Regions from separate parts of the Rossellomorea oryzaecorticis genome, predicted to be linked through region 1. Evidence: riboswitches for the same ligand, from Rfam matches in the RefSeq annotation. Region 1 holds a riboswitch; the other holds the start of a gene.
The links. A riboswitch is a leader RNA that binds a small molecule or an ion and turns the genes downstream of it on or off. The one in region 1 is predicted to bind cyclic di-GMP.
Positions count from the first base shown of each region.

Region 2: linked by a shared signal. The riboswitch ahead of ACKA06_RS13325 (hypothetical protein) and the one ahead of ACKA06_RS19680 (EAL domain-containing protein) in region 1 are both predicted to bind cyclic di-GMP.

Region 1 covers NZ_JBJOSA010000027.1:25,634-31,414, forward strand. Annotated here, with positions in the region: gene ACKA06_RS19660 (CAP domain-containing protein) at 1-449, opposite strand, end outside; gene ACKA06_RS19665 (hypothetical protein) at 470-631, opposite strand; gene ACKA06_RS19670 (DmpA family aminopeptidase) at 1,079-2,134, shown strand; gene ACKA06_RS19675 (DNA-3-methyladenine glycosylase) at 2,213-2,815, shown strand; cyclic di-GMP riboswitch class II at 2,924-3,005, shown strand; gene ACKA06_RS19680 (EAL domain-containing protein) at 3,088-3,798, shown strand; gene ACKA06_RS19685 (ABC transporter permease subunit) at 3,931-5,781, shown strand, end outside.
Region 2 covers NZ_JBJOSA010000010.1:124,808-130,588, reverse strand. Annotated here, with positions in the region: gene ACKA06_RS13340 (hypothetical protein) at 1-14, opposite strand, end outside; gene ACKA06_RS13335 (helix-turn-helix domain-containing protein) at 213-629, shown strand; gene ACKA06_RS13330 (hypothetical protein) at 721-879, opposite strand; cyclic di-GMP riboswitch class I at 1,075-1,151, shown strand; gene ACKA06_RS13325 (hypothetical protein) at 1,421-2,086, shown strand; gene ACKA06_RS13320 (efflux RND transporter periplasmic adaptor subunit) at 2,109-3,344, shown strand; gene ACKA06_RS13315 (alkaline phosphatase) at 3,455-5,065, shown strand; gene ACKA06_RS13310 (SWIM zinc finger family protein) at 5,475-5,781, shown strand, end outside.

The DNA.
Region 1 (5,781 bases):
TTTTGACCAACTGCAATATTTTCAGCTGCAGATGAATATTGGACCCCGAAATTCTGCATCATTTCAAATGGAGATCCGTAAGTCGGAGAGGTATGGGAAAAATAGTCCTTATCTTTCATATCCTCTGATTTCATTTCAGCCACATTGGAAAGTTCTCCATCTGTCTTAAGTTCGCCCAGTCCGTTCTTTTTGCGTTCCTGGTTCGTTAAGTCGATTACCTGTTTCACAAATCCGCTTGCCTCTGAAGGCTGAGCTTCTTCCTGAGTCTGATCTGCATTGGGTTCTGGTTGTGCTTTGTTTGGTTCCTGAGCAGTTTCTCCGCCCTGTTGGGTGAAATCCTCACCCGGGTCTAAGTGGGTGAACTCTCGTAACTGTCCATTAGGGTCAATGGGGGCCATGAAGCGGTGAAGAGCATTTTGATTACCTTCGTTTACATTATTTCCGTTCATATCAGCCATTTTGTCCTGATTTAAATCGGTACGGGGTCTGTCTGCATTTTGTAGTTCACAGGGTCATAGCGTACGTTTTGAGTATCGGTGAGGTTGTCATCCCCGTTATTCGTATTGCATGCCGTTAACAGCATAAGGGGAATCATTGTGCATATGCTTAACCATTTAAAATGTTTTTTCAAGTCCTTTTCCTCCAGTTGTTTTTATTGCATTTTCCCGTCCGGTGCGGGTCGAGACAGTTCTTAATATTTGCACCCGGGATGAGGGGTATGCCGTGAAATATGTGGGAAATGGGGGAGGAAAAGACGTTCTGAGATTGTATGGAATTCCCGAAGTGGTGCCTGGCTCAAAATGGGGATTTTGAGCCAGGCACAAAACATATGATTTGAGCCAGGAACCAATTATCAACTGGATCCCGGCGCCGATGTATCTGGTACATTAGATCACTTTGTACCAGGTACGAAGCGTTGGTAGTTATCAGGTACAAGGTATCAAGGTTGTGCCAGGAACAAAATGCCTCGTTTGTGCCTGGCACCACGCATTGGCAGGACATTTGATACTTATAAAAAGGGGATTGCCAACCACCAATCGAATACATAAACAACCATGTTAAATAAGGAGGGTTCATCATGACGGACAGAAAAAGGCTTCGGGACCTCGGTGTGGAAATCGGTTCTTTTCCATGCGGCCCGGATAACAGTATCACGGATATTGGCGGGGTGAAGGTGGGGCATCAAACGCTTCATTATGAGAAAAATGGGAGGGTGGTCCGGACAGGGGTGACGGCTATATTGCCCCATGGAGGGAATCTATTCAGGGAAAAAGTCTTTGCAGCGAGCCATGTGATCAACGGGTTTGGCAAAACCGCGGGCACGATCCAAATCGAAGAGCTGGGCGTGCTGGAGAGTCCGATCATGCTGACGAATACACTTTCAGTCGGTGATGTCATGAAGGGGACCGTAGAGTTTTTGATGGAGCAGTGTCCAGAGATTGGAGACACGACAGGGACGGTGAATGTGTTTGTCGGTGAGTGCAATGATGGATACCTGAATGATATCCGGGGGCTTCATGTGACTGCGGACGATGCATGCCAGGCGATTAGAAATGCCCGTTCAGGATTGGTGGATGAAGGATGTGTCGGGGCGGGGACCGGGATGCTTTGTCTTGGGTATAAGGGAGGCGCCGGGACAAGCTCGAGGCGAGGCACCGTTGGAGCGGATGAATATACTGTAGGAGCATTAGTAGTGGCTAATTTCGGCAGGCGGCGGGACCTTTCCCTCGATACCGGCCTCCCGAAGGAAGAACAGGAGGTCCCCGACGGATCGATTATGATCATCCTCGCGACAGACGCCCCAATGAATGATAGACAGCTCAAGCGGCTGGCCAAGCGGGCTTCATTCGGCCTGTCCAGGACCGGATCGTATGCTGCGCACGGGAGCGGTGATATTGTCCTCGCATTCTCCACTGCCCATAAGGTCCCGCATCAACCGGACGAGTCCAATACAACCACTTATCCGTTCATCAAAGAAGACGGAGAGCTCATTTCTACCCTGTTCGAAATGGCTGTTGAGTGTGTCGAAGAAGCGATTTGGAATGCCCTGGCCAAGGCAGAAACAACCACCGGAAGGAATGGCCGGCTTGTGGAAGCCATTCCGCCGGAGCTGCTTGCCGGTTTAAGGAAATAAGGAAAAGGGAAATGGTATCCTGCCTTTAAAATGACTTTTTCCCAGGGAAAAGAGGAAGGATAAGATGAAGGTTGAAGAATGAAAGGAAGTGAAACGATGAATTACACACCGCTGCCTCTCTCTTTTTACGAGCAGCCCACGCTGGAACTGGCGCAGGGCTTATTAGGATGTGTGCTCGTGAAGGAAACCGAAGAAGGAATCGCTTCGGGTTATATCGTGGAAACAGAAGCGTATCTCGGTCCGGAAGACAGGGCCGCCCACAGCTTCGGCAACCGCCGGACAAAACGGACGGAAATCATGTTTCATGAAGCCGGCCGGGTTTATACATATTTGATGCATACCCATTGCCTTGTGAATGTTGTCGCTGCAGAAATCGGGGTGCCGAATGCCATCCTGATAAGGGCAGTCGAACCGCTGGAGGGACTCGACTTAATGACAGAGAGAAGGAAGGGCCATCCGATGAAAAACTGGACGAGCGGCCCGGGCAAATTGACGAAAGCATTAGGGATCACGATGGAGGACTATGGAAGGTTCTATACTGAACCCCCGCTTATCATATCAGAAGGGTATACCCCGCCTGAGATTGCCGCCGGTAAAAGAATTGGAATCGATAACTCGGGGGAAGCAAAAGATTATCCGTGGCGCTTCTGGGTGAAGGGAAATCCTTATGTCTCCAGATGAACAACCAGATTCTAAATTTTCAAATAAATAATAGAAAAATAATCCCAATGTACTAGTTTTATGGTATATTTTACTTAATAAGACCTTATTCTACATAAAATGATACATTTCGCATTGGGAGCTGTGAACCTGACTGATAGATGGGCGCTTGCATTCAGGGGAGCTAGTGGCGCAACCGACCACATACGAAGGAATTTACGTTCTTTCATGTGGTCTTTTTTTATGCCGTTCAAACGTCCAAAAACTCTTAACAAAGAAAGTACAGGGGATTTATGAATATTTTTACGATTTTTCAAAATGACTATATCTATCATGATTATCAGCCGTTATTCACGATGGGGCATACCCCGTCGCTTTATGGATATGAGGCGCTGATGAGGAATACCCATAAGGAAAATCCTGAAACGCTTTTCCAGACAGCGATGAGGGCGAACATCTTATATAAGCTGGATACCTTGTCGATCACAAAGGCAATCGAGGGTTTTCTCGGTCATCACAATGGAAGCGGGAAGCTATTCGTGAATGTCTATGTGACGACACTTTTACATCCAAGCTTCCACACTTACTTCGATCATCTCATGGAAACATACCCCGGAGCACGCGGCCGGTTGATCCTGGAATTGAATGAATCGACTCCGGACGAACTTTGGCAGAACCCTTTATTGTTGAGAACGCTGAAAAGCCTTAAACGATACGATGTTTTATATGCTATTGATGATTTCGGACAAGGGACGGCCTCGATAAAGAAGTCCATCGAATTTGAACCCGATATCATCAAGCTTGATCGGTATTTTGCCAAAGAGCTTGCCTGGAGTAAAAGGAAACAGAGATTCATCTCTTTCTTTCAACAATTTTACGGAAATGATGCAATCATTATTTTGGAAGGAATTGAAAAGGAAGAAGATATGCTGGCAGCCAAAGAACTTGGCATTACCATTGGGCAGGGATATTTTCTCGGGAAGCCGAGTAAGCTGCTTGCATAATAACAAAAAGGCTTGAATAGGAGTTGTCGGGGAACGGAAACTTCATATGAAATGAAATTGTTTTAATTGAAATGAAATTGAAAAAATTTACAGCTTCCTTTAAACTGAAGAAAAAGGAAAAAGGGGATTATTATGAGGGTTTTGAAGTTTCCGATGAAAATGATATTTTATTATTTTCTTGGTTTGATGGGTATTTTGGCTGTTAGTATAGCTCCTCAAGCATTCAGTGAGCGAGGAGTGTATAACTTCATAGGTTACTTCGAAGAATTCATCAAGTTTATATTTTATTTCATTGAGCCGGAGAATTGGATTTATTATTACAAGAATCAACCTGTTGAGCTGTTGGAATTTCTATGGACGCCATACCTATACTCCTTAAAGATTTTGGGGGGAGCTTTGGCCATAGGTCTCGGGCTTGCACTAATTTTAAATTTGATTACCGTCTTTCTGCCCCGCTGGTTGACTGAACCGATCAAGAAGCTTCTAAATCTGCTTGAAACTGTTCCGGATCTGATGTTTGCTTTTCTTCTCCAATTATTCATTGTTTTTATATTCAAAAAATTCGGTGTTGAGTTAATGCTATTTACCGCTTACGGGGAAGAGACGGTATATCTTGCCCCGATGATTACTCTCGCTGTCATACCGATGATCTCTTTTTTTCGGATTCTTCTTTTAATTACAGAAGAGGAATTTATGAAACCCCATATTGAATTCGCACAAAGCAAAGGGTTATCAAAATGGAAAATATTCCGTTCACATGTAATGAAAAATGTGTCACCGAGCTTTTTTTATCATGGAAAAATCATTATCTGGGGCATGCTCTCAAGTTTGTTCATCATCGAAACAATTTTTAATACGAGAGGAATAACGTACTTCATCACTGATGATTTCAGGCCGATTGTCATTGCAGTCTCCCTATTACTCATTTTCACCCCATTCTTTGTCATATATCAAGGAGTATATCTGTGGGTGAATGATGGAAGCGGGGAAGACCTTACTAAATATAAGAAAGACCGCAATCACTTTCGGGAATGGAGAATATGGGTATGGGCTGCCACCCTCAGAAAGTTATGGTGGCAGCATATGCATAACCCTAAGTTTGCAGCCGGATTCAGCATGATTTTTATCATGATCGCGTATAGTTTCATATTTCCGCTGTTTAAAGAAAAACCTATCAACTTTATTAATTACATGAAAAATGATGAAGGGCGGATTATCTCAGCACCGCCGCATCCTCCATCCAAAGAGATGATTTTAGGATCTGATTTTTTTGGATACAGCATCATGGATCAAATGATTGTGGGGGCTAAATATACACTTTTATTTGCGTTGATCGTTGCGTTTTTAAGGGTCGTAGGAGGGTTCTACCTTGGTGTGGTGTATCACTTTCATTTAAAAGAATACCGGAAAAACTGGCTGGACCGGATGGTGGATTCCATCCATTTCCTTCCTTTGAGTTTGATTGCTTATTTATTGCTGAGACCCGTATTATGGGGTTCTCCTGCTCAGGGATTTCAAAATTCAATATTTGAACGGCTGATTTTTGAAGCTATCCTGCTGACGATACTGGTATTACCCTTAACCACCGTGCTTATCGGGAATGAATTGAAGTTGATAGGAAAGAAAGACTTTGTTCTTTCTGCCAAGCTGCTTGGAGGAAGTAATAAGCATTTGCTGTGGACCCATTTATTCCCCCATTTGGCACCTCGGCTATTCATTATTTTCGGCCATCAATTCATTCAGACGCTGCTCATATTAGTTCACCTAGGTTTATTTCACTTATTCTTGGGAGGAACGATCATCACGCGCGGCGACATGCCTGACCCGCCTAAGACCGGTACCTTTGAGTGGTCAGGGCTGATAAGCTCTGCAAGGTATTCACTGATGACGGGTAAATACTGGGTCGTACTTGCCCCGCTTTTTGCTTTCATGATCGCTATCATCGCGATGCAGCTCATCGTCCAGGGAGTGAAGGAAATTCAG
Region 2 (5,781 bases), on a different contig from region 1:
TCCGGTATTCTCATATTTTCTCCACCCTTCGTTAAGATGCAACAACAAATGACAATATTTTACTATATTATAGCACTACAGTTTTACGTAACGATATACAGACAGATACATAATTTTCATATTGAAAACATAATTACATTTTCGATATGTTGAATAATCCGAAACGAGCAGATAAAAAGATTATCTTGAAGGAAAAGGGATAGTCGGTGAAAATGATGAAGCTTGAGTTACATAAAGAACTAAGACGTTACAGAGAAGAGGTTCTTGGTCTGCAACAGACAGAAGCTGCCGAAAGACTGAATATCAGTCCAGGAGGTCTCTCGAATTATGAGAGCGGAAAAAGGGAAATCTCATTGGACACGCTGTTAAAATTCAAAGAAGTGTACAAGATTCCCACAGAAGAAATGAATCGTATTCTTTACGGGGAAGAGCGTGAAGGTTATTCAACAGATCCGATGATACTGAGGGAATCATTCGAAGATGAAGAAACGGCTGCCATCTTAAAAATGCTTGATGAACATCCTAAACTAAAAAGAACACTGGCATCGATCACCTATCAGACGGAGAAACGACAAGAAAAGTTCATAAACATCTCCGCCTCCCTGTACACCTTTGCAAAAGACTGGTAAACGTCAATTAGAGAGGGACGGGCCTTTAGCAAGCTAAAGGCCCGTCCCTCTCTGCTTTACAGTGAAAAAGCACTCTTTAACCGGGGAGGGTTTAGAGTGCTTTTTCGTTTTGTAATGTATATTCACTTTGCAGTTCTTGTTTTAGCCAATTTAACATTTTATTCGCATCCATATTCCCCTGCTGCCCTTTGTCGAATGCTTTTTGCATGACAGAGAGAACATGCTGCTCCTTGCTGACTTTCTTATTCAAAAAGACAACCTCCTACGAATTCAAACATGTTTCTACTACTTTAATACACTCTATGTCGAAATTTCAAACCTCAATTAATTGATATTTTACCAGAATTATACACCCGAGCTCAAATATAATTTTGAGAATATTTTTTTGATTTGTTACCTTTTACCTATTAAAAGAACCTATGAGCATCCGATATGATGATGGTATGGATTGAAACGGCAAAATCATTGAAAAATGGTGACGCAAAGCTACAGGGGCTTTTTTAATGCCAGCCAGCTACCAAACCAAAGGGGGAGTATTTCAGTATGTCTTTTTTAACACCTGAGGAAATGATGCAAAAAAAGAAAGCTCGTAAAATGTGGATGTACATAAGCTTATTTGTTTTTACCATCGTACTGGTTGCAGGAACAACATACCTTAGTTACCACATGTAAAAGCGTCTTGATGACGCTTTTTTATTTTCATAAACTTTCATTCTACATTTTATGGAAAAGTTCGAGGAATTTCGATAGAATAAAAGATGCATTCAAAATTTGTTGGAGGACCCATATTTATGCAAAATAAAGTAAAACTTCTTAAAGGACTAAAACAACCGTCTTATTTTTTTTACCAACTTAAAGAGATGGAAATATTAAGAGGATACCGTCAAAATATATCCATTCTTTTTCTCTTATCTGTTATTATTTTTGGCCTTATATCCTCTTTCGGAATAGGGATGGACCCTCTTTCAAAAGAGATTTCCGCACTTTCTCCGACCGCTTTTGAATTAGAAAAATCCATGTTTCTTCTCGGACGTATTATTTTGGGTTTGTTATATGCAGCCATCATCTTATTTGTCCCGGCCCTTGTTTTTTGGACAATTTCAGAGGAAGGGGAATACCGAAAGCTTGTCATCGTACAGGGACTGGTACTTCTCATTCTGTTACTTGAAAGATTGACCTATATCCCTTTATCTTTATTCCTCTCACTTGATTGGTTCTCGTCTCCCTTCTCTCTAGGAGTCATTGCCCAATACATAACGGAGAATCCATGGGTCATTTATTTCTTGGGGAGCTTCTCGTTATTTAAAATCTGGATATTCTTCATTCAATACAAAGGGCTTAAGAAGCTAACTGCACAAAAGAACTGGCTGATCTGGTTAGTCATCTTACTGACCAATCTTTTTTTCTGGGCAATTACAGCATTTTTAGCCTATATCGATTTTTCTACTTTAATTTAACGTCTAAAGGCTGGGATCATTTATGAATAAGCGCAAAGTATTATACACTGGTCTAGCTTTGTCTCTCCTGTTTGTCGGTACAAATGCTTACCTGATCGAAAAGGCAAAGAGCAAAGTTGACCGGGAAGTCCGGATCGAACAATGGGAAGCACTTGATAAAGCCGATCTACAGGAAGAGCTTCCTAAATCAGGTGTTGTCACTTCAGCTGAGGAAACTTATCTATATTTTAACGATGAATTCGGTTCTTTTAAAAAGTTCCTCGTCAAAGAAGGCGATGAAGTGAAAGCGGGCACGCCGCTGTACGAATATGAAGTGACCGACTTCACAGGCCAAAAAGATGTACTGGAATCTGAGGTCGATCAGCTCGAAGATGAAATCGACAGTATCGATGACAATATATCCGACCTGGAACGCCTCGAGAACTCACTCCCTTCTTCATTTGATGAAGAAAAAGAGATGCCGCTCGAAGCAAGTGCTCTTGAAACAGAATATGATATAAAGAAGGAAATTGCCTCTCGGGAACTCGAGATAGATCGCCTGGAAAACCAAATCGACAGCCTTGAGCGTCAGATTTCCGATCTGGAATCATATGAAACCACGCTGACCGTCGAAAGCAGCGGGGAAGGTACAGTCAAAGAACTCTCCCACTCCGTCCAGAACCCGCTGATCACGATTGCCTCTGATGCTGTGGTCGTGACGGCAGACCTGACGGAAAAGGAAATCATGGACGTGGAAGAAAACATGGACGCGAAGGTTCAGTCAGAGGTTGAAAAGAAAACCCTGAAGGGGCTCATATCGGATGTATCCACTCTCCCTAAACGGGATCCGCACATCGAAACGGACAGCATGTATCCAATTGAGATTACGCTGCAGGATAATGAAAATAAACTCCTGCCTGGACATCATGTATTTGTATCGGTGATTACCGATGAAGTGAAGAATGCATTGGTGGTGCCTGTAACGGCAGTAGAAAAGTCAGGGAAGAAAAAACATATCTGGGTGCTGACTGAAAAAGGTACCGTGAAAAAGAAAACCGTCGAAACAGGACTGGAAGTGAACGGCAAGGTTCAGATCAAGTCAGGTGTAAAAGCCGGGGAATATTATATCGTGAACCCGGATGAAATTCCTGCACTGCGAAACGGTGCGGCGTTCATTACTGCCCTTGATTGGGACAAGATCAAGCTGAGGGACTTGAAGAAGATGAAACGTCCGACAGTAATCGAAAACCTTCTTCTTGGGATATTGGAGAGAAAATAGTGTTTTGTGAGGACCCGCTCTAAAATTGAGCGGGTCTTTTTTATACATAGTCTCTTTGGGAGTGATGATACTAAGAGTATCCGAAACTTTCCAAAGGAGACGATTTTCTTATGAAACGAATCAAACCTGTACTCATCATCCTTATCCTTCTTTCCCTACTTGCATTCTCTTTCCCTTCTCGTTGCAGTTTTGCGGTGAATTCCACGAAGAAAAATGTCATCTTTATGATTATGGACGGTACGAATTCTGATATAGTCACGCTTTCACGATGGTATAAGGGTGCTGGACTTAACCTCGATAAAATACTGGTAGGCGGCGTGCGCACGTATTCAGGGGAGTCTGCGATCACGGACTCTGCAGCTGCAGGAACGGCGATGGCGACCGGGGTGAAAACGAAGGCAGATCATATCGGGATGAGCCAAGCCGGCGAGCCGGAGTTGACCGTTTTGGAGGCCGCCAAGCAGTCCGGTTATTCAACAGGGATTGTATCCACTTCCCCTATCCAGCACGCCACCCCCGCCGCCTTCACTTCCCACGTGGTTGATCGGAATGAATTCGGTGATATCGGAGAGCAGCAGGTGTACCAGAACCTCGACGTCATCCTCGGGGGCGGGGCTGCCTGGCTGAAGCCCAAGTCTAAAAACAAGGTTAAAAATGATGACGGAATGCTAAAGACGAAGCAAATATCCCGTGAAGATGGTGAAAATCTTCTTTCTATAATTAAGTCATCAGAATCGCTTTACTCCTTTACCGCATCGAGGGACGGGCTTTCAAAAAGCCGCGCTGATGGGAAGCTTTGGGGAGCGTTCGCTGAAGAGGATCTGGCGTATGATTTTGACCGTAAAGCATTGAAGCCGGATGAACCGACGCTTGCCGAAATGACGGAGGCTGCGATTGAACGATTATCCTCCAGCACGAAAGGATTTTTTTTGATGGTGGAAGGCAGCAAGGTGGATTGGGCCGCACACAAGAATGATCCGGTCGGGATGATCAGCGAGGTGCTGAGCTTTGACAAGGCGGTCGGTGAAGCATTGGAATTTGCCGAACGTGACGGAAACACGTTGGTGGTGGCTGTCACCGATCATGGGAATAGCGGGTTGACGCTTGGAAATGTGGATACAGATAAAAACTATAAGAGTCAGCCCCAGGACCACTTTGTCGGACCGTTGAAGAAAGCTGAATATACCGTTAAGGGTGCCACTTCTTTGCTGAAGGATGACCGTTCGAATTTGAAGGAAGTGTTGGGAAAGTACGGGCTGGACGGTTTGAACAAGAAAGAATATTGTGTGATGAAAGAAGCCAAGGATGTTAGTGACCTTGAGGACGAAATGGTCAAGCTGATGGCAAAGCGCGCGAATCTGGGGTTCTCTACCCACGGGCATACTGGTGAGGATGTTTTTTTATATGGGTTCGGTCCGGGAAAGCCTTCCGGTCTGGTTGAGAATGTAGAACTGCCAAGGATCTTTGCCCGCTATCTTGGGTTTTCTTTGGAGAGTTTTTCTGATTGGTATATGGATGGGGAGAAGTTTTTTGAGGAGAAGGGTTACAAGGTGCTGATTGATAAGCGGGATCGTGATAATCCGGAAATGGTTGTTTCGGGTGGCGAAGATGAGCTCCGGTTTCCTGAGAATAAGGATTATTATTTGAGGAATGGGGAGCGTGTGGAGCTGCGGAGTGTGAATGTTTATAGCGGGGGGAGGTTTTTTGTTCATTGGGAGTGATTGAGTTTAAATTGGTGTGGCGGTGCCTGGCACAATTAAGGGGGGTTGTGCCTGAAACAATATAGGCAGTCTGTGCCTGGCACGATGTGGGGATATTGTTCCAGGCACAAATCGGGCTGAGTGTGCCTGGAACAAATTAAAAATGTGAGTCAGGCTCAGATGGGCTTTTTTGAGCAGGCTCGTAATTAGTTGCCTGATTGAGCTGGTTCAAACTTAGGTGTGGCTGTACCGGGTACACCTTATTCAACCCATCATATTTAATACATCCCCTTCCACCCTTCGACATTTCCCGAGAAATATCTCCCCCATCCTTCTCTAATCCCCGCAGTTTTCCCTCTTTTATTCCATTCCCACCCCCAGATGCGTTATAATAAAAGAATGCGATTTTATAGATGGGAGAGATTGTTCGATGGCGATTCGGATCGAAGAGTTGAAGGATAAATTAATTCCGATGAGTCGGGCGATACAGGGTGAGTTGAACCCGGGTACCGACGAAGGAAGAAATATTGTCTCAAAAGGGCTTCTTTTGTTTCGCCAGAACCTGGTGTCGAATGTGAAGGTCCGGGATGAAGAGGCGATTGCCGATGTTCAGGATGTGACGCCTGTTTCGGTGCGGCTTGATTTGCAGTTCCCGCTTCTAAGCAAATGTTCCTGCCCGTATTCCGGATGGTGCCGCCACCAGATGGCCACGTTTTTTATGATTTACAACAAGGTGG